Regions from separate parts of the Streptomyces zaehneri genome, predicted to be linked through region 1. Evidence: predicted binding sites of a transcription regulator. Region 1 holds the regulator's gene; the other holds the start of a gene.
The links. Region 1 encodes HspR, which represses chaperone genes until heat shock. Its sites were predicted from a motif close to TTGAGNNNNNNNNNCTCAA; they were not measured.

Region 1 (14,900 bases):
CTCGCAGAAGGTCGGCCAGGCCATGTACGCCGACGCCCAGGCCGGCCAGGGCGCCGACGCTCCCCAGGCCGACGCCCCGAAGGCGGACGACGACGTCGTGGACGCCGAGATCGTGGACGACGAGCGCAAGGACGGTGCCGCGTGACGGAGGAGACCCCGGGCTTCGAGGAGAAGCCCGACGTCCCCTCCGGCGCCACCCCTGAAGACGCCGAGCCGAAGGCCGCTTCCTCCTCCGCTTCGGCGGCGGGGGCGGCCCCGGCCGGGGACACGAACCAGACAGCCGGTCTGGTGGCCCAGCTGGACCAGGTGCGCACCGCTCTGGGAGAGCGCACCGCGGACCTCCAGCGCCTCCAGGCCGAGTACCAGAACTACCGCCGCCGGGTCGAGCGCGACCGGATCGCGGTCAAGGAGATCGCCGTCGCGAACCTCCTGACCGAGCTCCTGCCCGTCCTCGACGACATCGGCCGCGCGCGCGAGCACGGCGAGTTCGTCGGCGGCTTCAAGTCGGTGGGCGAATCGCTGGAGACCGTCGCGGCCAAGATGGGCCTCCAGCAGTTCGGCAAGGAGGGCGAGCCCTTCGACCCGACGATCCACGAGGCCCTGATGCACAGCTACGCGCCCGACGTCACCGAGACGACGTGCGTGGCGATCCTTCAGCCCGGGTATCGCATCGGCGAGCGCACCATCCGCCCCGCGCGGGTGGCCGTGGCCGAACCGCAGCCCGGCGCGGCGGCGGCGAAGGCCGACGAGGCCGAGGCGGCCGACGACAAGGAGAGCGGTGGCCCGGACGAGGGCTGAGCTCGACCGGATGAGTGATGGAGAGGAGGGACGTCGAGGATGAGCACCAAAGACTTCGTCGAGAAGGACTTCTACAAGGTCCTCGGCGTCCCCAAGGACGCCACCGAGGCCGAGATCAAGAAGGCGTACCGGAAGCTCGCCCGCGAGTTCCACCCGGACGCCAACAAGGGCAACGCCAAGGCGGAGGAGCGCTTCAAGGAGATCTCCGAGGCGAACGACATCCTCGGTGACCCCAAGAAGCGCAAGGAGTACGACGACGCCCGCGCCCTCTTCGGCAACGGCGGCTTCCGCCCCGGGCCGGGCGCGGGCGGCTCCTTCAACTTCGACCTGGGCGACCTCTTCGGAGGCGGCGCCCAGGGCGGCGGTGCCCAGGGCGGCTTCGGCGGCGGCATCGGGGACGTGTTCGGCGGCCTCTTCAACCGCGGCGGCCCCGGCACGACCCGCACCCAGCCCCGGCGCGGCCAGGACATCGACACCGAGGTCACCCTGACCTTCACGGAGGCGATCGAGGGCGCGACGGTCCCGCTGCGCATGTCCTCGCAGGCCCCCTGCAAGGCCTGTTCGGGGACGGGCGACAAGAACGGCACCCCGCGCGTGTGCCCCACCTGTGTGGGCACGGGCCAGGTGGCGCGGGGCTCGGGAGGCGGCTTCTCCCTGACCGACCCCTGCCCGGACTGCAAGGGGCGCGGCCTGATCGCCGAGCATCCCTGCCTGGACTGCAAGGGCAGCGGCCGCGCGAAGTCGTCCAGGACCATGCAGGTCCGCATCCCCGCCGGGGTGACGGACGGTCAGCGCATCCGGCTGCGCGGCAAGGGCGCCCCGGGCGAGCGTGGCGGCCCGGCGGGCGACCTGTACGTCGTCGTCCATGTCGGCGCCCACCCGGTGTTCGGCCGCAAGGAGGACAACCTGACGGTGACCGTGCCGGTGACGTTCACCGAGGCGGCACTCGGTGGCGAGATCAAGGTGCCGACGCTCGGCGGGCCGTCCCTGACCTTGAAGCTTCCGCCCGGCACGCCCAACGGCCGCACCATGCGGGCGCGGGGCAAGGGCGCGGTCCGCAAGGACGGCACCCGCGGCGACCTGTTGGTCACCGTCGAGGTGAGTGTTCCGAAGGACTTGTCGGGGAAGGCTCGTGAGGCGCTGGAGGCGTATCACGAGGCGACCGCGGGCGAGGACCCGCGGGCGGAGCTGTTCGAGGCCGCGAAGGGAGCATGAGAGTGATGGACGGCCGTCGGCGTAACCCGTATGAACTGACCCAGGAGACCCCGGTCTACGTCATCTCGGTGGCGGCCCAGCTCTCGGGCCTGCATCCGCAGACGCTACGCCAGTACGACCGCCTGGGTCTCGTCTCCCCCGACCGCACCGCCGGCCGGGGGCGTCGCTACTCGGCCCGCGACATCGAGCTGCTGCGCACGGTGCAGGCCCTGTCCCAGGACGAGGGCATCAACCTGGCAGGCATCAAGCGGATCATCGAGCTGGAGAACCAGGTGGCCGCGCTCCAGGCCAGGGCCGCGGAGCTGGAAGCCGCGCTGGACGGCGCGGCCACGGCGATGCAGCAGCGGGAGGCGGCGGTGCACGCCTCCTACCGGCGGGACCTGGTGCCGTACCAGGAGGTGCAGCAGACCAGCGCGTTGGTGGTCTGGCGGCCCAAGCGGTCACAGCCGTCGTCCGACTGAGACCCTCAGGACCTCAGGACCGCAGGACCTGAGGACCGCGGGACCTGAGGACCGCAGGACCGAGGCATACGCGTACGAGGCAGGGGCCCGGAGATTCGTCTCCGGGCCCCTGCCTCGTTCTCCACGGCCGTCACTCGCCCATGTCGACGCCCGGCTCCGGCCGCTCGTGACCCGGCGGCTGCTGCTCCGGCTTCCGGACGGGAGCGGGGGGCCGGTTGCCGCCGCCCCGGGGCACGCCCATCTGCCACAGGTGGGAGCCGGGGATGTCCGGGGCGGGGGACGGGGCCGGGGCCGGTGCGGGTGCCGCGGGTGCCGTCGGGGCGGGGGACGGGGCCGGGGTCGATGGAGAGGCAGGTCCCGGTGCCGGAGCTGGGCCTGTCGTCGTGGTCGGGGACGGGGTTGTCGTCGGGGCCGTGCCCGGGGCTGTGGCCGAGTCGGGGGTGGGGACGGGCTCCGGGTCCGGCTCTCGCACCCGGTCTTCTTCCTGTTGCTGTTCCCGTGCCGGTGCGGGCTTGGCCTTCTCCTGGTGCGGGGTGGCGCTGCCCGTGCCCGCAGCCGGTGGTTTTGCCTCCGTGCCCGCAGCCGGTGGTTTTGCCTCCGTCCCCGTAGCCGGTGGTTTTGCCTCCGTGCCCGTAGCCGGTGGTTTTGCCTCCGTGCCGGTGTCCGTGCCCTTCTCTGTGTCCTTGCTCGTGTCCTGGTCCTGGTCCTGGCCGTGATCCTGGTCCTGGCCCAGGTCCGGGCGCCGCCAGCGTTCCGGGATCGTCGACAGCCGTCGTACGGCTTCGGGGTCGCCCGCCGCTGCCGCCGCGACGGCGCGTGCGCGCAGGGCGCTCTGGCGGGCGATGGGCGAGAAGCCGGGAGCCGCGTTGCCGGTCTCGGAGGGCAGACCGCGGACGCCCATCCCGTTCAACCGGCCCTGGATTCCCGTCTCCGGGGCGAAGATCTCGCGTGGCAGTTGCCAGGAGGCCGCGCCGTCCACGTCGACGCGGTGTTCCCTGCCGTCCACGGCGAAGGTGAGCCCGTAGCCGATGTACTGGTCGTCCTTGTCGAACAGCAGGTCCCCGGAGATCTCCCCGCCCCGGTCGCGCACCTCGTCGGCGAGGACCTGGAGGGCGGGCGGAAGGGGGTTGGTGCGGCCGAGACTGGTGACGTATCCGTCGCTCCGGGCCACTCTCTGTTCCTTGGTTCCCTTTTCGACGTAGGGGACTTGGAAGCGGGTCTCGCCCTTCTCGTCCTGGTAGGTCTCGATGGCCCCGACGCGTGCCTCGACGAAGCTCAGACGCCTCTCGCCGCCCTCGCCGTGTCCGTACTTCGCCTCCATCGCCGGGAACTGGACCTGGTGCTGCAGCGCCGGCGGCGGCCTCGAGCCGATGATCGTGACCTGGGCGTCGGGATTCTGGATCAGGATGATCTCCGCGTTGGCGACGGCCGTGCCGCCGGAGCCCACGACGATCCACTCCTGGGCGGCGTGCGGATCGAAACGGCTCTCGGCGACCTCGTCGCCCAGCAGCGCCCGCCCCTCCGCGGCCTTCCGCGCCGCCTCCCACTTCCGCGTCGAGTCGAGAGCGGTGAAGCAGTTGCCCATGCGCGTCTCGTCCGCGGTGCCCAGGCCGGCCGAGAGGGCGTCCTTCAGTTCCGCATAGGAGTTCAGGGCGCCGAGCACGGTACCGGTGTCCGCGCCGCCCCGCTCCGCCTGGGTCAGCCAGGCGCCCATCTCGCCCGCGCCGGGAAACCCCTGCCCCTCCAGCTCTCGCAGACGATCGCCGATCAGCCGTACGGCTTCGCCGCGGCTCTCCACGGCGAATTCGCCGCGCGGCATTCCCGGTACGAGTTCCGGCGTGAGGCCGGTGGCGATGCTGGGCGTGCCGTCGCAGGCCACCCAGAGGGGGGTCGCACTCTCCGCGCCGTCCTCGCCCAAGGTGCGTACTTCGGCGAGGAGTTCGCCGTTCTGCCCCAGTCGCAGCCGGGCGTGGCCGTTCACCACGTCGCCCTGGGTGGCGAGCTGGTCCTCCCAGACCCGCACGGCGTGGATGGAGATGCGGTGCCGGGGATCCTCGACCGCCGAGTACGGGTCGACGCCCATCCACTGCACGAGGTCGCGGTCCTGGTCCGCCGACTGCACGATCCCGGCACCGGGGTCCAGGTGCCAGCGGCCCGCCCCGTCCACCAGCAGCGCCTCCGGATCCCGCCCGGTGAGACTCGCCCCGCCGCCGATCACGACCTTGCGCAGCGGGAGTTGCCCTTCGGCGAGCTGCCCCTCCAGCGTTTGTACGGTGCGCTCGCTGACCTGGGCGCGGTACTCGGCCCACCGCTCGGCGGCCGGCTCCAGCTCGTCGCGGGGAAGCGGCAGCCCGTTCTGGTCGTAGCCGGGCATGGGCATGGTGACGTCACGCCGCCCGATGAACGCCTCGACCTGCCGCTCGGCCCGCAGCGCGGCGTCCCGGGAGGCCTGGAGGGCGGTGGCGTCGGCGGGGGAGAGGTTTTCTATGGGGTGGGCGAGATCCTCGAGGAGACTCACCGAATCTGTTGAGAGAGAGGCGTACGACACCAGGTATCGGACGCGTGCCGCCTTTTCCTGGGTGCGGAACGCCGCCTCGTCGCTCAGAGCGACGGTGGGTCGGATGCCGTACGGGTCGAGCAGTGCGGAGAACTGCGCGCGCGCCTCCATCTGCTGCTGTGAGGAGAGCGCGGTGTCCTTGCACTGTCCGGCGAGCCAGTTGAGCTCCCCGATACGTCCCCTGTCCGCGGCTGACAGCTGACGGTCTGCGGGGAGCTCCGCCCCTTCCCGCAACAGGTCTTCCCGGACGGGGACCAAACCGTCGGCCGCGCGTTCGCGCACGGCGGCGAGCTCACCGAGTTCGTGGGCGAGGACTCGTCCCAGCATCGCGGTGGGAAGGCGGTCGGACACCCGGATGACGTAGTTCTGCGAGGCGGTGTTCGTCGCCGTGTCGGCGATCGCTCCCGTCGTCAGCGGAATGGCGTCCACCCAGATCTGGGCGGACTCCCCCTGACTGTCCCGCAGCACGAAATACTGACGCCCGTCCTCGGTCTGAGCCGGAGTGAGGGAGACCAGGCTGTCCCCCAGGACGACGGCCGCCACCGCACCCATGTCCCGCCTCGCGGCCCACACGAGATCCTGCTGCTGCGCGGGTCCGCCCGTGCGGAGCGTGCCCATGACGATCTGCGGATCGGCCGATGTGTCCACGTGATGCCCTCCCCCAGGCTCTGTACATATGCACACCGCACAACAGACTTTAGGATCATCCCATGTTGAGAGCCCGTTCCTCACTGGAAGCGCACCTGTACATGGACCTGCACCCGTGCGAGTGCGGGAGCTCCGACTTCGTCCGACGGCACCGCCTGGAGCAGCGTGGTGACGACATCGTCGCCGTGTACGAGGGACCGTGCGCGCAGTGCGGCCGCAACCGGAACTTCACCTTCCTGATGGCCGAGCAGATCCCGCCGCCCCCGCCGGCCTTCGGCGGTCCCGAGCCGTCCGAGATCATCGACCCCGGTGAGTTCGCGGCGGTCGCGGCCGATGTCGCCGGCCGTGCCGGACTCAAGTTGCTCAACTCACCCGAATCCGAGCACCACCGGCAGCGCGGCGCGGTGGCGTACGCGGTGGCCGCCGTCGAGGAGGTCCAGAAGTTCATCCCCGCGGGCCAGGACGCGGTCCCCGCATCGGCCTTCACCTCCGAAGTGGGCAGGGCCCGCTACGCAAAGGATCCGGGGAAGTTCCGCCGCGACATCCTCGACATCGAGCTCCGCCTCACGCGGCAGATCCTCGCCGACATCGACGAGGTCAGCCCTCCGCCCGGGGGGACCGGCCCCCGGGCCTGATCGGTCACCCGAGACCTTACGGCTGCCGGCCGGGCCAGCTCGGGGGCGGGCCCTGGGTCCAGCCGCCACCGGGTTGCTGCGGGGATCCGTCGGAGGAGTGGCGAAAGCGGTTCGGGCGGACGCTGTCGTGTTTCGAGCGCACGATCCGACGACCGGACACCGCGGGGACCACGACGGGGGACGGACAGTGAGCGAAATCCGCGAGACCGAACGACCAGTGGTTCCGGATGTGCCGGCCCAGCGGACCGACATCTCGGCACGCCGGGAATCGGATGCGGTCGGAGAGCCCGAGGAACCAGGGGAGTAACTCCGCAGCCTGGCCGTGGGTTCGGTGTCCACGGAGAGGAGTGAGGCCCCCCTGGCCAAGGACCTCATTTCGGGACATGCCTACGAGGTGACCAAGGTGGACGACCGAGGCTACTTCTACCTGAGGAATCCGCATGACATGAACGATCCCGAGGAGCTGACGGTCGCGGAATTCAAGAAATATATCAACCACCGCTATGTCACATTGGAGTGATGGTCAAGTGTCCGAAGTGAGAATCGTGCATGGTATTCCTGCGTTCGAGAACGGGATTCAATTCGGTGTGATTCACGTCGACGCCAGGCCCGAAGTGCCGCTGACGGTGCGGTTGGGAGTTGCTGCTGATGGTGAGCAGAGGTACACCCTTGAAGTAGGGGAATCCTTTCTGGTTCGGGGGCGGGCTTGGAAGGTCGATCGAGTGGAGAATCCCGGCGACAGGGACTGGTGCGTTGTCCTGAAGAGGGCCGAATAGAATCGCGGCGCGAAGAAGGGGACGGTGCAGGAGATTGCGCTCTGATGTGACTTGCAGGCGAACAAGGGGTTTGCCCGGTTCTCCGTCCGGCATCTTCGCGAGCGCGAGGGCCTCGTCGTCGTTGTCGAAGCGTCGCGACCGACCATTCGCTGAAACTCGGTGACGTGTTCCCGATCCGCGACCAGGGACGGAAGTCGGAGCGGATCGAGAACCTCGATTCCCCGACGCGAGACTGGACGGTCGTTCTCGCTCGGGTCGAATGGACGAGAGGCTCGGGTCAGCCCAGTCTGGCCAGCCGTGTCCTGAGCGGCTCGGCGGAGCGCAGGTTCACCGCCTCCTCGAACAGTTCCCGTTCGACGAGGTGGTCGCGCCACGGGTAGCGGATGTGCCAGTGGTCGATGACGTACTGCAGGAGGTCGAAGCGCCCCGCATCGGCGATCGTCGTCGCGGCGGTCAGGCTCTGGCGCAGGGACAGTCGCGAATACGGTCCGTCCTGGTGGTTGGTCTGGCGCACGGCCATCAGCGCCTGCAGGGCCAGCACCGGCTCCGCGAGATCCCAGAAGTGCTCGCTGCTGGTCCAATCAGGCAGCTCCCGGCCGGAGTCGGGGGTCCAGCCGGTGAAGTCGGCGAGCAGTTCGGCCGCCACGGGCACCGGTGCGTCGCCCGGTCCGAACGGCGTACCCGAGAGGATCGCCCGCACGCGCTCAGCGTCGGTGCTCCAGGCGAATTGCTCGCGCACCAGACGGGCGTTGAGCCGGGGGTCGTCCTGGGCGAGGAGCGCCGGGATGAGCGTGTCCTTCAGCAACTTTCGCCATGCGAGGAAGCGATCGCTCCTCGGCCGCTCCGGCGGCCGGTTCGTCCTGGTTTCGTCGATGAGCGTGTCCCACAGTTGCCTGTCACCCCGCCGCACCAGAGCCCGCACGATGACGCCGCTGTACGTGGTCCGCGCAAGCAGCGTGCACAGGGGCAGGTCGAGACGGGCCACGACGGTCTCGATGACGGGGCCGGGGGCGAGGCCGAGCAGGAGGGCCGGGGCGCAGTGGTCGGCGAGGGCGCCGTTGGGCCTGGGGATCTCGTCCTCCCGCCGCTGCGCGGCTTCGAGCAGCGCGGGCAGCGGACCGTCGAAGCCGCCGGCCAGCAGGCGTACCGCCCGGGCCCAGCGGGAGGGGAACACGTCGAGACGCCCGCGGACCTTGCCGGCCCAGTCGTCGAACTCGGGGCTGACGACGAACTCGGCGGCCGGCAGCGTGTCGGCCCGCTCCTCGCCCCCTGTCAGCGCCGCGGCCAGTCGCACAAGCTCGGGCACGGGGACCGTGCAGTGCGCGACGGTGCGGTACAACTGAGTCCACAGCTCCGCCTCGTCCAGGTCTTGCGCCGACCGTGCCGCTTCGAGGGCCTCGGTCACGACCCGGCCGACGGCCGCGGGGTCGGCGTACCGGACGACGCCTCGTGCCGGGCGGGCGTGGCGCAGCACGTCCTCGACGGTCACGGCGGGGTCCCAGCCGGGCTGCGGGGAGGCGGCGCGCACCACCGACTGCGCAAGGGCGCCGCCGGTCCGCAGGGTCCACGCGGGAACGCAGCGGGTGGACAGGGTGGCGATGGCGGTGTCCCGGTCGGCGTAGATCCGCGACAGGTCCAGCGGGGTGAAGTGCGTGTCGGTCAACGTACGGGCGACGTCGGTCGGGCAGTCGGCCCGGGCCAGCAGGATGCCGTACCGCTCGCGTGTGACCTTGCGGTGGCCGCTCGCCTCGGGCGCGTCCAGACGACTGCGCACCAGGTCCCAGTCGACGTCGTACCAGCGGTCCTCCGTGATGGACCGGCTCACGGCGGCGACCTCGCTCTGCGTCAGCCTGTACAGGTCGGACTCGCCCAGCGCGGAGGGCAGTCGTAGCCGCCAGGTTCGCAGCGCCTCGTCCAGGTGTTCGTCAGGCCGCTCCCGGTGGGCCCGTGCGGCGGCGTGGAGAGGCTCCGCGGAGTGGAGGCGAAGTGCCTGGGCGAATGCCTCGCGCGTGCCCTCCTCCCGGATGCCCGCCGGGCCCTCGGGCACGAGGGTCGCCAGGACGTCGGCCTGGCCGGCATCCCACAGGCGGATGCCGGCCACCAGCTGCTGGTACGGGGTCAGCACCTCTTCGCCGCTCGTCCAGGCGGCACTCAGCGCTTGGGCGACGAGCCCCGGCTCCCGGGAGTCGTAGCACAGCCTCAGCAGGCCGGTGTCCCAGGGCGTAGGCGGCGGGAAGGCGATCCGGGCCCGTACCGCTTCCGTGCGCGGCAGCGGGTATGTGGTGCCGGATCCGAAGGGACGACCCTCCAGCAGCGCCAGACGGGTGGCGGGGGCCGGCCGGAGTTCCGGGCGGGTGATGCCGGTGAGCAGCCACTCGTTGAGCCGGGGGTCGTCGCGGTGGAGGAAGGCACGTTCGACGTCCGCGTCCTTGGACTTCACCTCGTTGAAGGAGCTGCCACGACCTCCCCACGCGCCGTCCCACAAGGCCCGGTTGTCCATGTTCGCTATCAGGGGCGCGAGCCGAGCGCGCTCGCTTCCGGAAGCGGCCTCCGAGAGGGGCCACGCGCCGAGGCGGGTGAGGAGGCGCGCGGGCAGATCGCCCGGGGCGATGCGGGCCAGCCAGCTCACGTGGAGGCCCGGGTCGACGTGCTTGCAGGGTGTGGCGACGGTGGAGTGGTACCGCAGGGCGGTCTGGAGCAGGGTGGGGAGGTCTCCGGGGAAGCCGCCCGCCAGCAGATCGAACGCGCACTCCCAGGCTCGCTCGTCGGAGCGGAGCCTTGCCCGCACGCGGTCCTCCACCTCCGGCCTGGGTGCGTCGGAGAAGGTGCCGGGAAGCCGGAAGCGGCCGGCGGGCCTCGCCCGCCATTGCTGTTCCACCGTGGGGGGCGCCAGCTCCGTCCGTCCGGCGCCGAGTGCCTTGACCAGGCCGTTGTCGAGGTGGGCCAGAAGGTCGCGACGTCCTACGACGAGCTCTGCCTGACGGGCGCTCAGGCCCCAGCCGTCGTACAGGGCCTGTACCTCATCGGCACCGCCGTGCGCGGCGACCCAGTCGCCCAGTCCCTGCGGGGGCCCGAACCGCTGCTGACGCAGGACGGACAGCCGGGCTTCCGCCCCGAGTTTCTCGGCGGTCCTGGCGGCGGCCTCTGGCGGCGCGTGCTGGAACAGGGCTACGAACGTTTCGTCGAACTCGGCGACCTGGGATTCACTCACACCCAGAGTTCATCACGAGGGCCTGAGGGCGGATCAGTTGGCCGCCGGTGAGCTGATGAGGGCTCGGAGAGGGTGGAGCAGGCGCTGGATCCGGGTCGACGGGTCCTTCACCGAGTGTGGTTCGGGGGCCCGACGATACGTCGATGGGAGCGAGGGCGCACTTCGCGATGTGGGCGAACAGGGCGTCGTGCGAGAACAGTTGGTGCTCCTGCACCAGGTGATCGACGGCTTCGTCAGCCGGTTGTTGCTCGGTCACAAGCCTTCCGGCGGACAGCAGTCGTCCTGGATCAGTGCGCCTCGCGGCTCTCCCGGGAGAGACGCGAGCCCGAGGTTCACGGTGAGCACCGTGACGCGGCCCTCTGGCCCGGCGGCCGGCCACACGGCCGTTCGGCAGGGATCCATGTCCTCCAGGCGGTTCCCGCGCCGCACGAGCCAGAGGTGCTCGCGCGGAGGCTCAGGGAACCCCGGATCGTCCCAGCCGCCTGAGAACACGGGATCGCCGAGCACGGTGCGGGTCGCCGACTCGAACGTGCTCCAGGCCTCGGCCGTACGCCACCTGGCGTCGGGCCAGGCCCCCGGACCGGGGCCCGATGCATGTTCACTTCGCACAACAGCCTTAGGGTCATGTCATGTTGAGAGCCCGTTCCTCACTCGAAGCGCACCTGTACATGGACCTGCGTCCGTGTGAGTGCGGGAGTTCCGACTTCGCTCGTCGGCACCGCCTGGAGCAGCGTGGTGACGACATCGTCGCCGTGTACGAGGGACCGTGCACCCAGTGCGGCCGCAACCGGAACTTCGCCTTCCTGATGGCAGACGAGATCCCGCCGCCTCCGCCGGCCTTCGGCGGCCCCGAGCCGTCCGAGATCATCGACCCCGGTGAGTTCGCTCAGGTCGCGCACGACGTCTCGCGGCGCGCAGGGCTGAAGATGCTGAACTCTCCCGAATCCGAACACCACAAGTACCGGGGTGCGATGGCGTACGCGCTGGCCGCCTCCGAGGAGGTTCCGAAGTTCATTCCTCCGGGGCAGGACGCGGTTCCCGCCTCCGCCTTCACCTCCGAGGCGGGCAGGGCCTACTACGAGCGGGAACCGGCGAAGTTCGACCGCGACATCCTCGACATCGACATCAACCTCACACGGAAGATCCTCGCCGACATCGATGAGGTCAGCCCTCCGCCCGGGGGGACCGGCCCCCGGGCCTGAGAGCCGGCTCGGCGGTGCGGACGGCTCAGCCCAGCTGTTCCGTCGTGCCGTCCGGGTGGATCAGGAGGCGGATCGCGCCGCCGTAGCGGTTGTCGGTGATGGTGGCCGGGGTGGGGGCGCCGAGTTGCTGGGCGCGTTGCTGGAGGATCGCCAGGACCACGTCCTGGATGTCGCCGTAGGGCGGGGCGGTGACCGGGACGCCGTCGATCAGGCCGGCGTTGGGGGAGAAGACGTGCACCTGGGCGTCCGCCGTGGCGGGGGGTGGCGGCGTCGGTTCGGTCATCGGGGGTCGGGGTTCCTTCCGGCTCGGTTCCGGATCAGTTCCGGCTCAGGCGCTCTTCGCCTCGTCCTGCTCGGGGACGTCCACGGCGGTGTCGATGGGGACGTCGACGGTGCGAGCGTACGTGCCCCGGGCGAGGCGCTGAAGGCGGCCCGACTTGACGAGGGCGGACAGTACGTTGCTGATCGTCTTCGAGGGGTCGCCGTAGACGCCCGGCGGGAGGGCGCGCAGGACGTCACGGGCGGAGAAGGGGCCGGGGAAGGTCGACACGGCCGTCTCCACGGCCGCCCTGATGCTGGGGGCGCCGGAGGGCACGAGGGCGGCGGCCTGGCCCGTGCCGGCGGAGGTCTTGCCGGTCGGGGCCGGGTGCGGGAGGCACGCGCGGATGCCTTGCAGCGCGGTGCGGATCGGCTCCAGGTGGTTCTCGTCGCCGTCTGCCGAGGCCTCGGTCGCGGCCAGCATGGTCGCCACCTTCTCTATGTTGGCGAGAGAAGAGGCCAGTTCGCGCAGCAGGGGTTCCAGGAAGTCGCGGCGCAGGGCCGCCACCGGGTCGGTGGTGGCGAGTTCGACGGAGACCGAGCCGGTGAGGGCGCGGAGCGGGCCGGTGGTGTCCGGGGTGCCGTCGGCGGAGTCGCAGGAGCCTCGGCCCCCTTCCGGAGCCAGTGCCTCCACGGCCTTGCGCGCCGCGCGGATGGTGTCCGGCATCTCCGGCGCGATCTCGCCGCCGGGCACGCTCGCCAGCATCGCGACCAGCTGTTCCAGGCCGGTGAGCGTGGGCAGTGCGGAGCGGATCAGGGGGGCCAGCAGAGCCTGTCGTACGGCCTGGGCGGGATCCTCGTACGAGAAGGCGATCCGCTGCCCGGACTCGGCCGCTGCCATGTCCTCGCTCCTGCTTTCCGGGTGGGTGGGTCTGAGATGGTGGCCGCTGCTGTGCGGCTGCCGTGCGGTGGTGTGCTCGTGCAACTGCCTCGGGATTGCGGGCAACTCGCGCCGTGGCCTGGCCAGTTGGTCCTGGCGTGCGTCGAACGCGTCGAGGATTCGCTCCAGCGTGGGCTGACCGCGCTCGGCGTCGTGCCGGGCGGCCGTGTCGGTGCTGCGGGAGCGCAGGCGCAGCAGCCGGCGGGACGTTTCGCCGGAGCTGTAGCCGGGGCCCGCGCCGGGGCCGTCCACCGTGTGGGTGGGCAGGTCGCCGTTCGTGTCGCCGACGCCGAGGGCGCGGCGGATCCAGCGACGGTCGTCGAGAGTGGTCGCGGCCGCGTAACCGTAGGGCTCGGCGTGGGCGACGGCGTCCTGGAGGCATTCCGCCCAGAGCGGGCAGGAGGCGCAGAGGTCACGGGCGGTGCGGAGCAGTACGAGGTGCTGGTGGCGCTGTTCGGGCGAGGTGTGCGGAATGTCCGTGGGCGCCTCCAGCAGCGGGTGCTGGAAGACGTCCGGTCGGCGCTGGCAGGGCAGAGCGGCGTCGGGCGTGTGGACCCCCGCCCCCGCCCCCGCTCCCCGTACCGCCCCGCGCGCGGGGCGCGTGGGCAGCGCCGTATGGCTGGCCATAGGCATGTGTGTCTTCCCCCGTGGTGATACGTGATCGGGGGGGAGCCTAAAGCGTTCCGTCAACCCCGTGCAACGCATCTGCAAAGCGTGTGCCGACTTGGCACAGTGACGAGACGAAACGTTCACACGGGCCTCAACTGTCCGACGGGGCACTGGCTTTGCGCTTCCGCAGGCGGCCGAAGGCCTGGCGGACCCGGCCCGCAACCGCTTTCGCGCTGCTTCCGCGCATCGCCAGTACGCCGATCACGCCGAGGAATCCGAGCGGTACGCCCGCTTCCGGTAGGAACATCCCGACGACGGACGCGATGACGAGGATCACATCCGCGATGACGACGGTGACGCCCCGTCGGCCCGGGTGTTCCTTCACCATCCAGGCGCCGAGGAGCGCCATTCCGGCGAGCGCCCAGTAGCCGAACACCGCCTGTCCGCTGACTTCCGCGCCCGTGTTCCAGCGAGCGGCGTCGCCCGCGGCCGAGAAGTAGCCGGTGAGTGCGGCGCCGATCGTCGTCGAGGCCAGGGCCAGCAGGAGCTGGACGCGGCGGCGGAGCAGCCAGACGACGATGCCGAGGACGATCAGTGTGCCGACCGCGACGAAGGACGAGCCGCTCTGGGAGGCCAGGGTGAACAAGGTGTAGACGGCCGCGAGGCCGAAGACGATGCGGGGCAGGAGCTTGATCGCCCAGGGGTCGTTCTTGTCCTGGTGGAGGAGACGGCGGAAGCGGGGCAGGGGGCCTGCGGGACGGGTCGCGGCGGGGGTGCTCTGCCGCGGCTTCGGGGCTGTCCCCGGCTTTGGCCTGGAGGCCGGCGTCGGCTTCGAGGCCGGTGTCGACCTCGAGTTCGGCTTCTTGCTCATCTTCGCGCTCATCCCAGCCCCGGTCCGGTGGATTGTTTCTGGAGGTCGGGCGCCGGCGGGGCCGTCGAGGCGGCGGGGCTGGAGGAACCGGCATCGACGGCGACCGGCTTGGGGGTGAAGCCGAGCTGCCACAGGGGAACGGAGGCGGAGGGTTTGGGGTTGTCCTGTTCCTTCGCTTCGACGGTGGGCCGAGGCCCCGTATCGGACGTCGACTCCTCCGTCTGCTCCGTCTGCTCCGTCTGCTCCGTCTGCTCCGTCTGCCTCGTCGGTTCTGCGGTTTCCGTTTGTTCCGCTTCGGTCGTCTTCGCGGCTGCCTGCTCCGCCTTCTTCTCGGCAGCGCGCTCGTTGCGCTCGGCCGTCACCGAGGTGAACTGCGACTCCAGGGCGGCCTTGCGGGCCGTGGGGTCCTGGTCCGGGTAGGTCTTGGGATCGACGTAGTGCGCCTTGGTCGGGTCGTTGTACTGCAACTGCGCACGTGCCGCGTCGGTGCCGACCTCGGTCCTGGTCTCCTTCGGCCACGTCTGCGGAGCCTCGTAGGCGAAGTGGATGTTGTCGAGACCGACGTCCGTGTTGGTCTGGAGGGTGGGGAGTTCGCGGTTGTAGAGGATCGAGCGGGTGTCGGCGTACTGGGCGAAGACGGCGACGGGGCCCTTCGCCTCGTTGGCGTACGTCTCGGAGATCGTGGCCCAGCACTCGCGAGTCCAGTCCTCGGTGAAGCC
Region 2 (14,900 bases), on a different contig from region 1:
TCGCGCGTTGGTCGCCGAGAACCGTCGAGTACCTGGTCCTGTGCGACGCGGCGCTGCTGCTCGCCGCCCCGGACGGCACGGTCACCCCGGTCCGCGACGACCGGCTGGCCCGCCTGCCGCGCGCCCTGCTGCGGAGCGCCGAGGTCGTCGACGGCACCCTCCGTAACAAGGAGGGCGGGTTCTTCACGGCCGCGGCCGACCCCGGGGTGGCCGCCCGCGCGGTCACCGCGAGCGTGCCGCGCGCGGAGGTCCGCTCGCTGGCCGCGCTGTCGGACGGGGCCACCCGCTGGGCGGAGCTCTTCCGGAAGGGCGACTGGACGGACCTGTTCACCCTCGTCCGCGAGGAGGGCGCGGGGGCTCTGGTGGAGCGGGTCAGGGCGCTGGAGCGGGCGGACGACGCCGCCGGCCGGGCCCTGTTGGGCCGGGCGAAGACGCACGACGACGCGACGGTGGTGTGCGTGGAGCTCTGAGGCCCCGCCGTGCCCGCGGCGCTACTTCTCCATCCCCCGGTTCAGCTGGTGGAGCAGCCGGGCCAGCTCCGAGACCTCGCTGCGGTCCCAGTCCGAGAAGTGCGTGACGTACCGCTCGCGGCGGGCCTCGCGGACCCGCCTCACCCGGGTGCGGCCCTCCTCGGTGAGGTCGACGAGCCAGGCGCGGCCGTCCGCCGGGTCCGGCTCGCGGGCGACCAGCCCGAGCTCCTCCAGGGCGCGCAGCTGGCGGGACATGGTGGCCTTGCCGACGCCGATGTAGCCGGCGAGTTCCGTGGCGCGCTGGCGGCCGCACTCCTCCAGCCGGACGAGGAGGCCGTAGGCCGCGGACTCCAGGTCCGGGTGGACCTCACGGGCCATCTCCCCCTGGTTGGCGCGGGCGCGGCGCAGCAGCACCGTGAGCTCCCGTTCCAGGGACAGGAACTCCCGGTCGCCCTGCTCCACACCGCGCGACGACGTGTCGGACCCGCTGTCGCGTCCGTCGCCGTTTGTGTCCTCGTGCACGTCAGCACCCCTGATCTCGCCGGTCGCCGCCATCGGCGCAGCTCTTAAGTATTTCGCAGGCGGGGACCGGCGGCGCTTCCCAGGACCTCGATGCGGGTCCGCGGCGGAACCGGGAAGGCCCGGGCCTCCCTCACGGGACCCGGGCCTTCCCTTCTCCGGTCGCGTCCGTCACGCCGCGACCGGAACCTCCGGCGTCGCGCCGTTCGTGGCGGGCGCGAGCGCCAGTTCCAGGACCTGGCGGACGTCCGTGACGGCGTGGACGTCGAGCTTGTCCAGCACCTCCGCCGGGACGTCGTCGAGGTCGGGCTCGTTGCGCTTGGGGATCACGACGGTGGTGACGCCCGCCCGGTGCGCGGCGAGCAGCTTCTGCTTCACGCCGCCGATCGGCAGGACCCGGCCGGTCAGGGAGACCTCGCCGGTCATCGCCACGTCCGTGCGGACGAGCCGGCCGGACAGCAGGGAGGCGAGGGCCGTCGTCATCGTGACGCCCGCGCTCGGGCCGTCCTTCGGGACCGCGCCCGCCGGGAAGTGGATGTGCACACCCCGGTCCTTCAGGTCGCCCACCGGCAGCTCCAGTTCGGCGCCGTGGCTGCGCAGGAAGCTGAGCGCGATCTGCGCCGACTCCTTCATCACGTCGCCGAGCTGACCGGTCAGGGTCAGGCCCGCCGCGCCGGTCTCGGGGTCGGCCAGCGACGCCTCGACGAAGAGGACGTCACCGCCGGCGCCGGTGACCGCGAGACCGGTCGCGACACCGGGCACGGCGGTCCGGCGCTCGGCCGGGTCCTGGGCGGACTCGGGCACGTGGTGCGGCCGGCCGATCAGAGCGCGCAGATCCTCGTGCCCGATGGTGAACGGCAGCTTCCGCTCGCCCAGTTCGTGCTGGGCCGCGACCTTGCGCAGCAGCCGCGCGATGGACCGCTCCAGGGTGCGCACCCCCGCCTCGCGGGTGTACTCGCCGGCGAGCTTGCGCAGCGCGCTCTCGTCGAGGGTCACCTCGTCCTTGTCCAGGCCCGCCCGCTCCAGCTGGCGCGGGAGCAGGTGGTCGCGGGCGATGACGACCTTCTCGTCCTCGGTGTAGCCGTCGAGGCGGACCAGCTCCATACGGTCGAGCAGGGCCTCCGGGATGGCTTCGAGCACGTTGGCGGTGGCGAGGAAGACCACGTCCGACAGGTCGAGCTCGACCTCCAGGTAGTGGTCGCGGAAGGTGTGGTTCTGCGCCGGGTCCAGAACCTCCAGCAGGGCGGCCGCCGGGTCGCCCCGGAAGTCGGATCCCACCTTGTCGATCTCGTCGAGGAGCACCACCGGGTTCAGCGATCCGGCCTCCTTGATCGCCCGCACGATCCGGCCGGGCAGCGCGCCGACGTAGGTACGGCGGTGGCCGCGGATCTCGGCCTCGTCGCGGACGCCGCCGAGGGCGACGCGGACGAACTTGCGGCCCATGGCGTGGGCGACGGACTCGCCGAGGCTGGTCTTGCCGACGCCGGGCGGTCCGACGAGCGCGAGCACGGCACCGCCGCGCCGCCCGCCCACGACACCCAGGCCGCGCTCGCCGCGCCGCTTGCGCACCGCGAGGTACTCGGTGATCCGCTCCTTCACGTCGTCCAGGCCGGCGTGCTCGGCGTCGAGGACGGCGCGGGCGCCCTGGATGTCGTACCGGTCCTCGGTGCGCTCGTTCCACGGCAGTTCGAGGACGGTGTCCAGCCAGGTGCGGATCCAGGAGCCCTCGGGCGACTGGTCGCTGGAGCGCTCCAGCTTGTCGACCTCCTTGAGGGCCGCCTCGCGGACCTTCTCGGGCAGGTCGGCGGCCTCGACGCGGGCACGGTAGTCGTCGGACTCCTCGCCCTCCTGCTCGCCGTTGAGCTCGCGCAGCTCCTTGCGCACCGCCTCGAGCTGGCGCCGCAGCAGGAACTCGCGCTGCTGCTTGTCGACGCCCTCCTGGACGTCCTTGGCGATGGTCTCGGCGACGTCCTGCTCGGCGAGGTGGTCGCGCAGCTGCTGGGTGGCGAGCTTCAGGCGGGCCACCGGGTCGGCGGTCTCCAGGAGCTCCACCTTCTGTTCGGTGGTCAGGAACGGCGAGTAACCGGAGTTGTCGGCGAGCGCGGAGACGTCGTCGATGGCCTGGACGCGGTCGACGACCTGCCAGGCGGCGCGCTTGCGCAGCCAGGCGGTGGCGAGCGCCTTGTACTCCTTGACCAGTTCGGCGACGTGACCGGGCAGCGGCTCGGGGACGCTCTGGTCGACCCTCGTCCCCTCGACCCACAGCGCCGCGCCGGGCCCGGTGGTGCCGGCGCCGATCTTCACGCGGCCGCGGCCGCGGATCAGCGCGCCCGGGTCGCCGTCGGCCAGCCGGCCGACCTGCTCGACGGTGCCGAGCACGCCGGTGCTCGCGTAGGTCCCCTCGATGCGCGGCACCAGGAGTACCTGGGGCTTGCCCGGTGTTGAACGGGCGGCGGCCTGCGCGGCCTCCACAGCGGCGCGTACGTCGGTGTCGTTGAGGTCCAGCGGAACCACCATGCCGGGGAGCACGACCTCGTCGTCGAGAGGCAGCACAGGCAGGGTGAGCGGAGCGGACGTCGATGCCATGATCTCCCCTTAGGCAGTCAAGTTGAGCTATGCCGACTCAATGCACGTGAGTCTCCGAATGTTCCCCGGGAGGCGACCCGTTCGCTCTGGGCGATCAAGACTGTTCCGGCGGGCGGCTCCGCCCTTACGGTCGGATGTAATAGCTCAACAGGCAATGCGGCTATTACCGAACGCTCTCGGGGGGTTCCTGTGGATCGTTTCGTCCAGGCATGGGTGGACGGGTGGGTCGTGTCGCGCGGGGCGGCTCCGCCCGTGGCCGAGCCGTGGGGCTGGACCGTCGACGTGGGAACGGGGATCCAGCACGTCACCCGGCACGTGTTCGGCGCGACGGCCGGCGCGGTGTCGGAGCCGGCCGTCCGGGAGGTGGCGGGCGCGGTGACCGGGGCCGGCGTGTGGCTGAAGGTGTTCGCCGACCCCGCGGTGGTCGGGCCCTGGCTGGGCCCCGGCTGGTGGATCGACCCCGAGCCCGGCTTCCTGATGACGGCCGCCCTCCCCGGCGTCCCGCCGGGTTCCGCCCCCGACGGCTACCGGACCCGCACCTGGTCGCGCGGCGGCGTCACCCGCACCATGATCGTCGCCCCGGACGGCTCCCTGGCCGGGCGCGGGCAGATCGCCCCGACCGGCGGCACGGCGGCCGTCGACCAGGTCGAGACCTCCCCCGGCCACCGCCGCCGCGGGCTCGGCGCCCTCGTCATGCGGACCCTGCACCACGCGGCGTTCGCACAGGGTGCCCGGACCGGGGTACTGGGAGCCACACCACAGGGGCGGGCACTGTACGAGTCGCTGGGCTGGCGCGTCGAGTCGTCGCTGACGAGCGCGAAGTTCACGGGAGACGCGCGGGGGTGACGTCGGGTGGCCGGGAGGGCGCACCGTTCGCCGCCGCACGACGGGGCACGCCCCTCGCGCCCCCTCTCCGTACCCCGCCCACTTCCGGCATTCACCCCGAAGCCGCCCGCCGCGCGACCACAATGCGCGTATGACCGATGACTGGAAGCGACGTCTCGACGCCCTCCACGCCGACCTGGTCCGCCGCGACGACCCCGTCGCCTGGGTGACGGAGGCGGACGCCGTCGATTCCTCGCGCCGCTACCCGCACATCGCGCTGCGCGGACCCGTCTTCGGTGTCGCCGCACGGGACCGGACGGCCGCGGAGCCGCGCTGGCGGCTGCTGAAGCCGGTGGTGGACGGCATGCCCCAGCAGGCCCGGGACGGGCTCAACTCACACCTGTGGTTCAAGGCGAAGGACGGCACCGACGACCCGGCCGCCCGGCGCGAACTACTGGCGGCCGTGGCCGTGCTGGAGCGGGCCCCGGCCGACGAGGTGGAGGCGCTGGGCGTGCGCTACCGGGTGGTGCGCGGCGACGAGTTCGCCCGGACCGGCGACGACGGTCTGGAGCCGCCCCGGCCCACCGACCTCGAGCCCGTGGGCCTGTCGTGGGAGGACCCGGGCGTCGTCCCGTCGCCGGACGTGGGGTACGTCCTGGACCCCGAGCGGGACGAGGGCCCGATGGCGGGCGCCCTCCGGCTGGGCCTGCGCGACTTCACGTACACGGGTGCCCGCTTCCCTCCCGACGTGCGCGCGGACTCCGAGTGGGCGGCCCGGACGCACCCGGACGTGGTGCGGCTGCCGGTCGGCTTCTCGGTGGCCGAACGCGACGGGTCCGGCTGGACCCCGTGCGGGTCGCTGGCGGCGACCCCGCACGAGGCGCGCCGCTCGCTGTACGAGGGGATGGCCCGCGTCTGGGCGATGCTCTACCGCTTCGACGAGCACAAGAAGGCCCTCTACGCGCGGGCCGCGGAGACGTTCCGGGCGGCCGGCCGGGCCGACGAGGCGAGCGTGGAGGACCGCCTGTTCCGGATCTGCCGCGTCGAGCGGATGGTCCGCCTGGGACCCGACGGCCCCGAGCCGCCCCGCCCGTCGGACCTCGACGAGTACGGCCCCATGAAGCTCCACCCGACCCTGCACACGGACGGCACGGTCCAGTACGACGACTGACCGGGAGGACCGGCACCCGACCGACGGCCGGGATGACGCTCGGCCGCCGGGCTGACAGCCGGCCCCGAAACGCCGCCAGGCCGACGGCCGGCCCCGGAAAGCGGCCGGGATGACGGTCAGCCGCCGGGCTGAAGGCCGGCGCCGGGAAGCGGCCGGGGCCGCGGCAGGCGCCGGAGCCACGGCCAGGTGCCGACGCCTATCGCCAGCGCGATCAGGTGTCCCCAGTTCGTCATCGGGTCGGTGAAGGCGATCAGGTCCTGGAGCAGCATCCCGCCGAAGGCGGCGAGCAGCGGCCAGCGCAGCCACGGCCCGAGCAGCCCCGCCAGGGCGCCCACACTCGCGGCGACGCCGAAGCTGATGCCGTAGTCGAGGCGGTGCAGCGAACTGTCGGGCAGCCGGCCCACGAGCACGGCCAGGCCCACCGGCACCTCGGTGGCGAGGGTGGCCAGGACATGCCCGAGCAGGAACACGACGGCCGTACGGACGCCGCCTATGCGCCGCTCCAGCGCCGTCAGGACGGTCAGGAAGCCGAGCGTGAAGGGGGAGGCGAAGCCGCCCGCCACCCAGAGCGCGCTGGCCACCAGCACCAGCACGGGCGTCCGCACCAGATGCGCGACATCGGTGCTGGAGCCCTGGTGCAGGGCGTGCACGACGGTGGGGCCGAGGTGCGCGGCGAGAAAGGAGGTGACGGCGAGGACAGTCGCGTACGAGAGGGTGAAGGGGACGGGGATCCGGCACCGGCGGCGGGGGGCCGCCCCGGCGGGCGCCTCGGCGAGCGGCTCGGCGAGCGGCTCGGCGAGCGGCTCGGCGAGCGGCTCGGCAAGGGCCTCGACAGGTGGCTCGGCGCGGGGCTCGGCGAGCCGCTCGGCGCGGGCCTCGACGGGCGCCTCGACGGGCGGCTCGGCGCGGGGCGGCGGGCGCTGGCCCGGGATGCCGTCCAGCAGCCCGTGGACCTCGGGCAGCGGCGGGCTCGTGGGTGCGGCCGTGCGTTCCACCGTGCGGCGCTCCTTCCGTTCCCCCCACCTTTCGCGCCGCGCCGGTCCGCTGTCTGTGACCGACACCACGCCCGAGCCGATTCACAGCAAGCTCCGAGACTTTCCCCAGCCGGCTCCCACGTACCCCGAAGCCACTCCGAACCCGTTCCGAACGGCCGTACGTCAACCGCATCCGCGGCCCATGTAAATCCCTCAACGAACCGTCAGGAAAGTGTCAGGATGGGCCGATGCCCATCCCGTACGACATCCCCGACGCGCCCGAGGTGCTGGACCGTCGCGAGGGCCCCTACGGTGAGGTCGTCCTGCGCCGGCACGGGGAGTTGCTCCAGATCATCGCCAACGGCTGCTTCCTGATGGACACCTCGGACGGCCGCTCGGAGCGGCTCCTGGTCGACGCCGCGCTGACCGCGCTGGACGGCCGCCCCTCACCCGATCTGCTGATCGGCGGCCTCGGCGTCGGCTTCTCCCTCGCGCATGCCGCCGCCGATCCCCGCTGGGGCGCCGTCACGGTCTTGGAGCGCGAGCGCGCCGTCGTCGACTGGCATCTCGACGGCCCGCTGGCCGCCCTCTCCAGGGACGCGCTCGCCGACCCCCGGTCGAAGATCGTCGAAGCGGATCTGCTCAAGTACGTCAATGAGACATGCGACACGTTCGACGCGGTATGCCTCGACATCGACAACGGTCCCGGCTGGACCGTCACCGAGGGCAACGACAGCCTCTATTCCGCAGCCGGACTCGCAAGCTGCGCACGGGTGTTGAGACCCGGTGGGGTACTGGCCGTGTGGTCCGCCCGACCCTCTCCGGAATTCGAGGGAACCATGGGGAATGCCGGGTTCCAACAGGTGCGTACCGAAGAGATCCCGGTTGCCCGAGGCGTGCCGGACGTCGTGCATCTTGCCGTCCGGCCTGGATAGCAAAGCCGTGGTGACTCCCCGTACGCTGCACCCCTGACGCCGATCATTTACGCGTCAACCGCAGTCATGCGCAGACATGGGATCACCCCACTGGTTCCGGAAAGCACACTCAGGGGCGGGCGATGGAGCAGACACACACCGCACACAACGGCACGGCGACGGCGACGCCGGGCGCGCAGCGGCGCGTCCTGGTGGTCGAGGACGACCCGACGATCGTCGACGCCATCGCGGCCCGCCTGCGCGCCGAGGGATTCCTCGTGCAAACGGCGGGCGACGGCCCGGCGGCCGTCGACACGGCAGAGGCCTGGCAGCCCGACCTGCTGATCCTCGACATCATGCTGCCCGGCTTCGACGGTCTGGAGGTCTGCCGTCGTGTGCAGGCGTCCCGCCCGGTGCCGGTCATGATGCTCACCGCGCGCGACGACGAGACCGACATGCTGGTCGGGCTCGGCGTGGGCGCCGACGACTACATGACCAAGCCGTTCTCGATGCGGGAGCTGGCGGCACGCGTGCATGTGCTGCTGCGCCGGGTGGAGCGGGCCGCGATCGCGGCGACGACCCCGCGCAGCGGGATCCTGCGGCTCGGCGAGCTGGAGATCGACCACGCGCAGCGCCGGGTGCGGGTGCGCTCGGAGGACGTGCACCTCACGCCCACCGAGTTCGACCTGCTGGTCTGCCTGGCGAACACCCCGCGCGCGGTGCTCTCCCGTGAGCAGCTCCTCGCGGAGGTCTGGGACTGGGCGGACGCCTCCGGCACCCGTACCGTCGACAGCCACATCAAGGCACTGCGGCGGAAGATCGGCGCGGAGCGGATCCGCACGGTGCACGGCGTGGGCTACGCGCTGGAGACCCCGACGCCATGAGTTCCGGGCCGGACGGGCCGAGAAGCCCCGGGGAGCCCTGGGGCCGGGTACGGCCGTTCTCGATCAAGACCAAGCTGGGTGCGCTGGTCGTCGTCTCGGTGCTGATCACCACCGGCCTGTCGGTGATCGCGGTGCACACCAAGACGGAGCTGCGCTTCATCACGGTCTTCTCGATGATCGCCACACTGCTGATCACGCAGTTCGTGGCGCATTCGCTCACGGCGCCGCTGGACGAGATGAACACGGTGGCCCGGTCCATCTCGCACGGCGACTACACCCGCCGGGTGAGCGAGAACCGCGGCGACGAGCTGGGCGACCTGGCCCAGACGATCAACGTCATGGCGGACGAGCTGGAGGCGCAGGACCGGCAGCGCAAGGAGCTGGTGGCCAACGTCTCGCACGAGCTGCGCACGCCCATCGCCGGCCTGCGCGCCGTCCTGGAGAACGTCGTCGACGGCATCGCCGAGGCGGACCCCGAGACCATGCGCACCGCCCTGAAGCAGACGGAGCGGCTCGGGCGGCTGGTGGAGACGCTGCTGGACCTGTCCCGCCTGGACAACGGCGTCGTCCCGCTGCGCAAGCGGCGTTTCGAGGTGTGGCCGTACCTGTCCGGGGTGCTGAAGGAGGCCAACATGGTCGCCTCGGCGCGCGCCACGATGGGCTCGGGCGGCAACCACACGCGCACCGACGTCCATCTGCACCTGGACGTGTCCCCGCCGGAGCTGACCGCGCACGCGGACCCGGAGCGGATCCACCAGGTCGTCGCGAACCTGATCGACAACGCGGTCAAGCACAGCCCGCCGCACGGACGGGTGACGGTGAAGGCGCGGCGCGGGCCGCTGCCGGAGTCGCTGGAGCTCGAGGTCCTGGACGAGGGGCCCGGCATTCCGCGCTCGGAGTGGCGCCAGGTGTTCGAGCGGTTCAACCGGGGCGCCGTCCGCCGTCCGCACGGACCGGGCAGCGACGGCGGTACGGGGCTGGGGCTGGCGATCGCCCGCTGGGCGGTCGATCTTCACGGCGGCCGGATCGGAGTGGCCGAATCCGAGCGGGGCTGCCGGATTCTTGTCACTCTTCCGGGAGAGTTTTCCGTCTCAAGTTGACGTAAAGTTCGAAGCGGAGCCACAAGATCCACCGACGTTCGCGCAGTCGGACACGTGTGATCAGGCAGCGGACCGTCCCAGGTCGGCACGGGTCCGCACGCTCAGCGTGCGCGACCTGCGTCAACGCACCCCTTTTGACGCGCAACCGCGCTTGTTTCCCGCCATTTACAGCCGTGAAACGCGCTTTCCGATGTGACTTACGCGACGATGCACCGGCCCGGCCTGACCTTCCCCCTCCAGGGGGCGTAGCCTTTATTCCCGCTGTCCATCACCTTGTGAAGCGGAAGAGGGCGGTTGCCGCCGTGTCGCCACAGTCCCCCAGTAACGCATCGAGCATCTCGACCGACGCAGACCAAGCGGGCAAGAATCCCGCTGCCGCGTTCGGGCCGAACGAGTGGCTCGTCGATGAGATCTATCAGCAGTACCTCCAGGACCCGAACTCGGTAGACCGTGCCTGGTGGGACTTCTTCGCCGACTACAAGCCGGGGGCCGCCACTCCCTCGGCTCCGGCGGGTACTGCGGCCGCGGGGGCCGCAGCGACCACCACGCCCCCTGCGCCCGCCGCACCGGCCGCTCCGGCCCAGGCTGCGCCCGCTGCTGCGGCTCCCGCCGCCGCGGCTCCCGCGCCGGCCGCCGCCCCGAGGCCCGCGCCCGCCGCCCAGGCGGCTGCTCCGGCTCCGGTGAAGGCGGCCCCGGCCGCGAAGCCGGCCGCCGCCGCGAAGCCCGCGCCCGCCGCGGCCTCGGCCGCGCCGGCGCAGGGTCCGGAGTTCGTGACGCTGCGCGGCCCCGCCGCCGCGGTCGCCAAGAACATGAACGCCTCGCTGGAGCTGCCCACGGCCACGTCCGTGCGCGCGGTCCCGGTGAAGCTGCTGTTCGACAACCGCATCGTCATCAACAACCACCTCAAGCGCGCCCGGGGCGGGAAGATCTCCTTCACGCACCTGATCGGCTTCGCGATGGTGCAGGCCATCAAGGCCATGCCGTCGATGAACTGGCACTACGCGGAGAAGGACGGGAAGCCCACCCTCGTCAAGCCGCCGCACGTCAACTTCGGCCTGGCCATCGACCTGGTGAAGCCCAACGGCGACCGCCAGCTCGTCGTGGCCGGCATCAAGAAGGCCGAGACGCTGAACTTCTTCGAGTTCTGGCAGGCCTACGAGGACATCGTCCGCCGCGCCCGCGACGGCAAGCTGACGATGGACGACTTCACCGGCGTCACGGTCTCCCTGACCAACCCCGGCGGTCTCGGCACCGTGCACTCCGTGCCGCGCCTGATGCCCGGCCAGTCGGTGATCATGGGCGTCGGCTCGATGGACTACCCGGCGGAGTTCCAGGGCACCAGCCAGGACACCCTGAACAAGCTCGGCATCTCGAAGGTCATGACGCTCACGTCGACCTACGACCACCGGGTCATCCAGGGCGCCGCCTCCGGCGAGTTCCTCCGCGTCGTCGCCAACTCCCTCCTCGGGGAGAACGGCTTCTACGACGAGATCTTCGAGGCGCTGCGCATCCCCTACGAGCCGGTCCGCTGGCTCAAGGACATCGACGCCAGCCACGACGACGACGTCACCAAGGCCGCCCGGGTCTTCGAGCTGATCCACTCCTACCGGGTCCGCGGCCACGTCATGGCCGACACCGACCCGCTGGAGTACCGCCAGCGCAAGCACCCCGACCTCGACATCACCGAGCACGGCCTCACCCTGTGGGACCTCGAGCGCGAGTTCGCGGTCGGCGGCTTCGCGGGCAAGTCCCTGATGAAGCTGCGCGACATCCTGGGCGTGCTGCGCGACTCGTACTGCCGCACCACCGGCGTCGAGTTCATGCACATCCAGGACCCGAAGCAGCGCCGCTGGATCCAGGACCGCATCGAGCGCGCGCACAGCAAGCCGGAGCGCGAGGAGCAGCTGCGCATCCTGCGCCGGCTGAACGCGGCGGAGGCCTTCGAGACCTTCCTCCAGACGAAGTACGTCGGCCAGAAGCGCTTCTCGCTGGAGGGCGGCGAGTCCGTCATCCCGCTGCTCGACGCGGTGCTGGACAGCGCGGCCGAGTCGCGGCTGGACGAGGTCGTCATCGGCATGGCCCACCGCGGCCGGCTGAACGTCCTCGCGAACATCGTCGGCAAGTCGTACGCGCAGATCTTCCGTGAGTTCGAGGGCAACCTCGACCCGAAGTCGATGCACGGCTCCGGCGACGTGAAGTACCACCTGGGCGCCGAGGGGACCTTCACGGGCCTGGACGGCGAGCAGATCAAGGTCTCGCTGGCCGCGAACCCGTCACACCTGGAGACGGTCGACCCGGTCATCGAGGGCATCGCCCGCGCCAAGCAGGACATCATCAACAAGGGCGGCACGGACTTCACCGTCCTGCCGGTCGCCCTGCACGGTGACGCGGCCTTCGCGGGCCAGGGCGTGGTGGCCGAGACCCTGAACATGTCGCAGCTGCGCGGTTACCGCACGGGCGGCACGGTCCACATCGTCATCAACAACCAGGTCGGCTTCACCGCCGCCCCGGAGTCCTCGCGCTCCTCGATGTACGCCACGGACGTGGCGCGCATGATCGAGGCCCCGATCTTCCACGTGAACGGCGACGACCCGGAGGCCGTGGTCCGCGTCGCGCGGCTGGCCTTCGAGTTCCGTCAGGCGTTCAACAAGGACGTGGTGATCGACCTCATCTGCTACCGCCGCCGCGGTCACAACGAGTCGGACAACCCGGCCTTCACCCAGCCGCTGATGTACGACCTGATCGACAAGAAGCGCTCGGTGCGCAAGCTGTACACCGAGTCCCTCATCGGTCGCGGCGACATCACCCTGGAAGAGGCCGAGCAGGCGCTCCAGGACTACCAGGGCCAGCTGGAGAAGGTCTTCACGGAGGTCCGCGAGGCCACCGCGCAGCCCGCCGCCGGCGACGCCCACGAGCCGCAGGACAACTTCCCCGTCGCGGTGAACACCGCCGTCTCCGCGGAGGTCGTCAAGCGCATCGCCGAGTCCCAGGTCAACATCCCCGACTACTTCCACGTCCACCCGCGCCTGCTGCCGCAGCTCCAGCGCCGGGCGACGATGGTCGAGGACGGCACGATCGACTGGGGCATGGGCGAGACGCTTGCCGTCGGCTCGTTGCTGCTGGAAGGCACCCCGGTCCGGCTGTCCGGCCAGGACTCGCAGCGGGGCACCTTCGGCCAGCGCCACGCGGTGCTCATCGACCGCGAGACGGGCGAGGAGCACACCCCGCTCCAGTACCTCAACGACGAGCAGGCGCGCTACAACGTCTACAACTCCCTCCTCTCCGAGTACGCGGTGATGGGCTTCGAGTACGGCTACTCGCTGGCCCGTCCCGACGCGCTCGTGATGTGGGAGGCGCAGTTCGGCGACTTCGTCAACGGCGCGCAGACCGTGGTCGACGAGTACATCTCGGCGGCCGAGCAGAAGTGGGGTCAGACGAGCGGCGTCACGCTCCTGCTCCCCCACGGCTACGAGGGCCAGGGCCCGGACCACTCCTCGGCCCGCGTCGAGCGCTTCCTCCAGCTCTGCGCCCAGAACAACATGACGGTCGCGATGCCCACGCTCCCGTCGAACTACTTCCACCTCCTGCGGTGGCAGGTGCACAACCCGCACCACAAGCCGCTGGTCGTCTTCACCCCGAAGTCGATGCTGCGCCTCAAGGCCGCCGCGTCGAAGGCGGAGGAGTTCACGAGCGGCCAGTTCCGCCCGGTCATCGGCGACACGACGATCACCGACCCGGCGGCCGTGAAGAAGGTCGTCTTCTGCGCCGGCAAGGTCTACTACGACCTGGAGGCCGAGCGTCAGAAGCGCGGCGTCACGGACACGGCGATCATCCGCCTCGAGCGGCTGTACCCGCTGCCGGGCGCCGAGGTCCAGGCGGAGGTCAACAAGTACCCCAACGCCGAGAAGTACCTCTGGACCCAGGAGGAGCCGGCCAACCAGGGCGCCTGGCCGTTCATCGCCCTGAACCTGATCGACCACCTGGACCTCGCGGTCGGCGCGGACGTGCCGCACGGCGAGCGCCTGCGCCGCATCTCGCGCCCGCACGGCTCGTCCCCGGCGGTCGGCTCCGCCAAGCGGCACCAGGCGGAGCAGGAGCAGCTGGTGCGTGAGGTGTTCGAGGCCTGAGCCCGCGCACACCTGCCTGACGGCGAAGGGCCCGCCCCCCGAGTTTCGGGGGGCGGGCCCTTCGGTGTGCTCGGGCCGGCCGGGCGTCAGATGACCTGGGGTTCGAAGTCCCAGTAGGGGCGGTTGCGGGAGCGGGCCGAGACGGTGTGCGGGTGCTTGCTGCCCAGCGTCGAGTCGAGGTCCGAGAGGGCCTCCTGCTCGGCCTTCTCCGCCTGCCGCCGGTCCCGCAGACCGCGCAGGTCCGCCGCGTACGCGATCCGCGCCGACAGGGTCAGCGGGTGGGTCCGGCCGAGCGTCTCGACGGCCCGGGTCACCGTGTCCCGGCTGAGGTCGGCGGCGCTCTCGGTGTCGCCGACGATGTTGCGCAGGGCCGAGGCGTTCAGGGCGCAGCCCAGCGTCCAGGCGTGGTTCTCGCCCACCGCCTCGGTCATCGACGCCAGCGCCTGCTCCAGGAGCACGTGGCCGGCCTCCCGCTCGCCGACGTTGCGAAGGATCAGCGCCTGGTTGGCACGGGCGCCCGCGACGAAGGGGTGCTCGTCGCCGAGCATCATCTCGTAGCGTGCGACGACGGCCTCGCTGAGCTCGTGGGCCCGGTCGATGTCGCCGTGCTCGCGGGCGAAGCAGCTCTGGGCCGTCGCGAAGATCAGGGTGAGCGGGTGGGTCTCGCCCAGCACCCGCTCACCGCGCTCCAGCACGCTGGAGAGCATCTCCCCGGGCTCCTCCCATTCGATGCTGCGGTCCCGGCCGCGGTCACGGTCGCCCAGGCGGTAGCGGCACAGCGCGAGGTTGTGCTCGGCGCTGAGGGTCTGCGGGTTGTCGCGGCCCATCACGAGACGGCTCTCGCGCACGTTCTTCGCCTGGATGGACTCGGCCTCCGCGTAGCGCCCGAGGAGCCGCAGGTCGATGGCGTAGTAGATCTCGGAGCCGAGCGTCCACGGATGGCGGGCCCGCAGCAGCACCCGCCGGGACTCCAGGGTCTGCCGGTCGATGTCCAGGGCTTCCTGATAGCGCCCGAGCAGACGCAGGGAGACCGCCAGATTGTTCAGGGAGTTGAGGCTTCGCGAGTCCTGCTCGCCCAGCAGGTCGCGGTATCCGACCAGAACCCACTGGGAGAGTTCGAGCGCCTCGTCGTAGCGGCCGAGGCCGCGCAGGTCGGCGGCGAGACCGGCCGCCGCCCGCAGATGCTCCAGGTCCTGAGGTCCGCGCTCCGCCTTCAGGTGCTCGGAGGCGGCGCGGCTGAGGGCCTCGGTCCCGGCGTAGTCGCCGACGGCGCGCAGCAGGTTGGTGTAGTGGTAGCTCAGCTCCCAGATCCTGGGGTGGGTCGGGCCGA

Region 2: lon (endopeptidase La) is a predicted target of HspR. The motif match lies at 3,598-3,616, and genes of this name have one in related genera.

The regions. Positions count from the first base shown of each region.
Region 1 covers NZ_JASTTJ010000009.1:206,275-221,174, forward strand. Annotated here, with positions in the region: gene dnaK (molecular chaperone DnaK) at 1-145, shown strand, start outside; gene grpE (nucleotide exchange factor GrpE) at 142-798, shown strand; gene dnaJ (molecular chaperone DnaJ) at 838-2,013, shown strand; gene QQM72_RS17615 (heat shock protein transcriptional repressor HspR) at 2,019-2,474, shown strand; gene QQM72_RS17620 (hypothetical protein) at 2,605-5,679, opposite strand; gene QQM72_RS17625 (hypothetical protein) at 5,742-6,314, shown strand; gene QQM72_RS17630 (hypothetical protein) at 6,709-6,834, shown strand; gene QQM72_RS40905 (DUF6406 domain-containing protein) at 6,818-7,090, shown strand; gene QQM72_RS17635 (hypothetical protein) at 7,368-10,301, opposite strand; gene QQM72_RS17640 (hypothetical protein) at 10,931-11,503, shown strand; gene QQM72_RS17645 (hypothetical protein) at 11,529-11,786, opposite strand; gene QQM72_RS17650 (WhiB family transcriptional regulator) at 11,832-13,328, opposite strand; gene QQM72_RS17655 (hypothetical protein) at 13,462-14,181, opposite strand; gene QQM72_RS17660 (hypothetical protein) at 14,190-14,900, opposite strand, start outside.
Region 2 covers NZ_JASTTJ010000001.1:130,224-145,123, reverse strand. Annotated here, with positions in the region: gene QQM72_RS00665 (protein phosphatase 2C domain-containing protein) at 1-470, shown strand, start outside; gene QQM72_RS00660 (MarR family winged helix-turn-helix transcriptional regulator) at 492-992, opposite strand; gene lon (endopeptidase La) at 1,161-3,575, opposite strand; gene QQM72_RS00650 (GNAT family N-acetyltransferase) at 3,765-4,421, shown strand; gene QQM72_RS00645 (DUF5954 family protein) at 4,552-5,571, shown strand; gene QQM72_RS00640 (rhomboid-like protein) at 5,688-6,566, opposite strand; gene QQM72_RS00635 (spermidine synthase family protein) at 6,794-7,480, shown strand; gene QQM72_RS00630 (response regulator transcription factor) at 7,603-8,343, shown strand; gene QQM72_RS00625 (HAMP domain-containing sensor histidine kinase) at 8,340-9,443, shown strand; gene QQM72_RS00620 (multifunctional oxoglutarate decarboxylase/oxoglutarate dehydrogenase thiamine pyrophosphate-binding subunit/dihydrolipoyllysine-residue succinyltransferase subunit) at 9,746-13,570, shown strand; gene fxsT (FxSxx-COOH system tetratricopeptide repeat protein) at 13,657-14,900, opposite strand, start outside.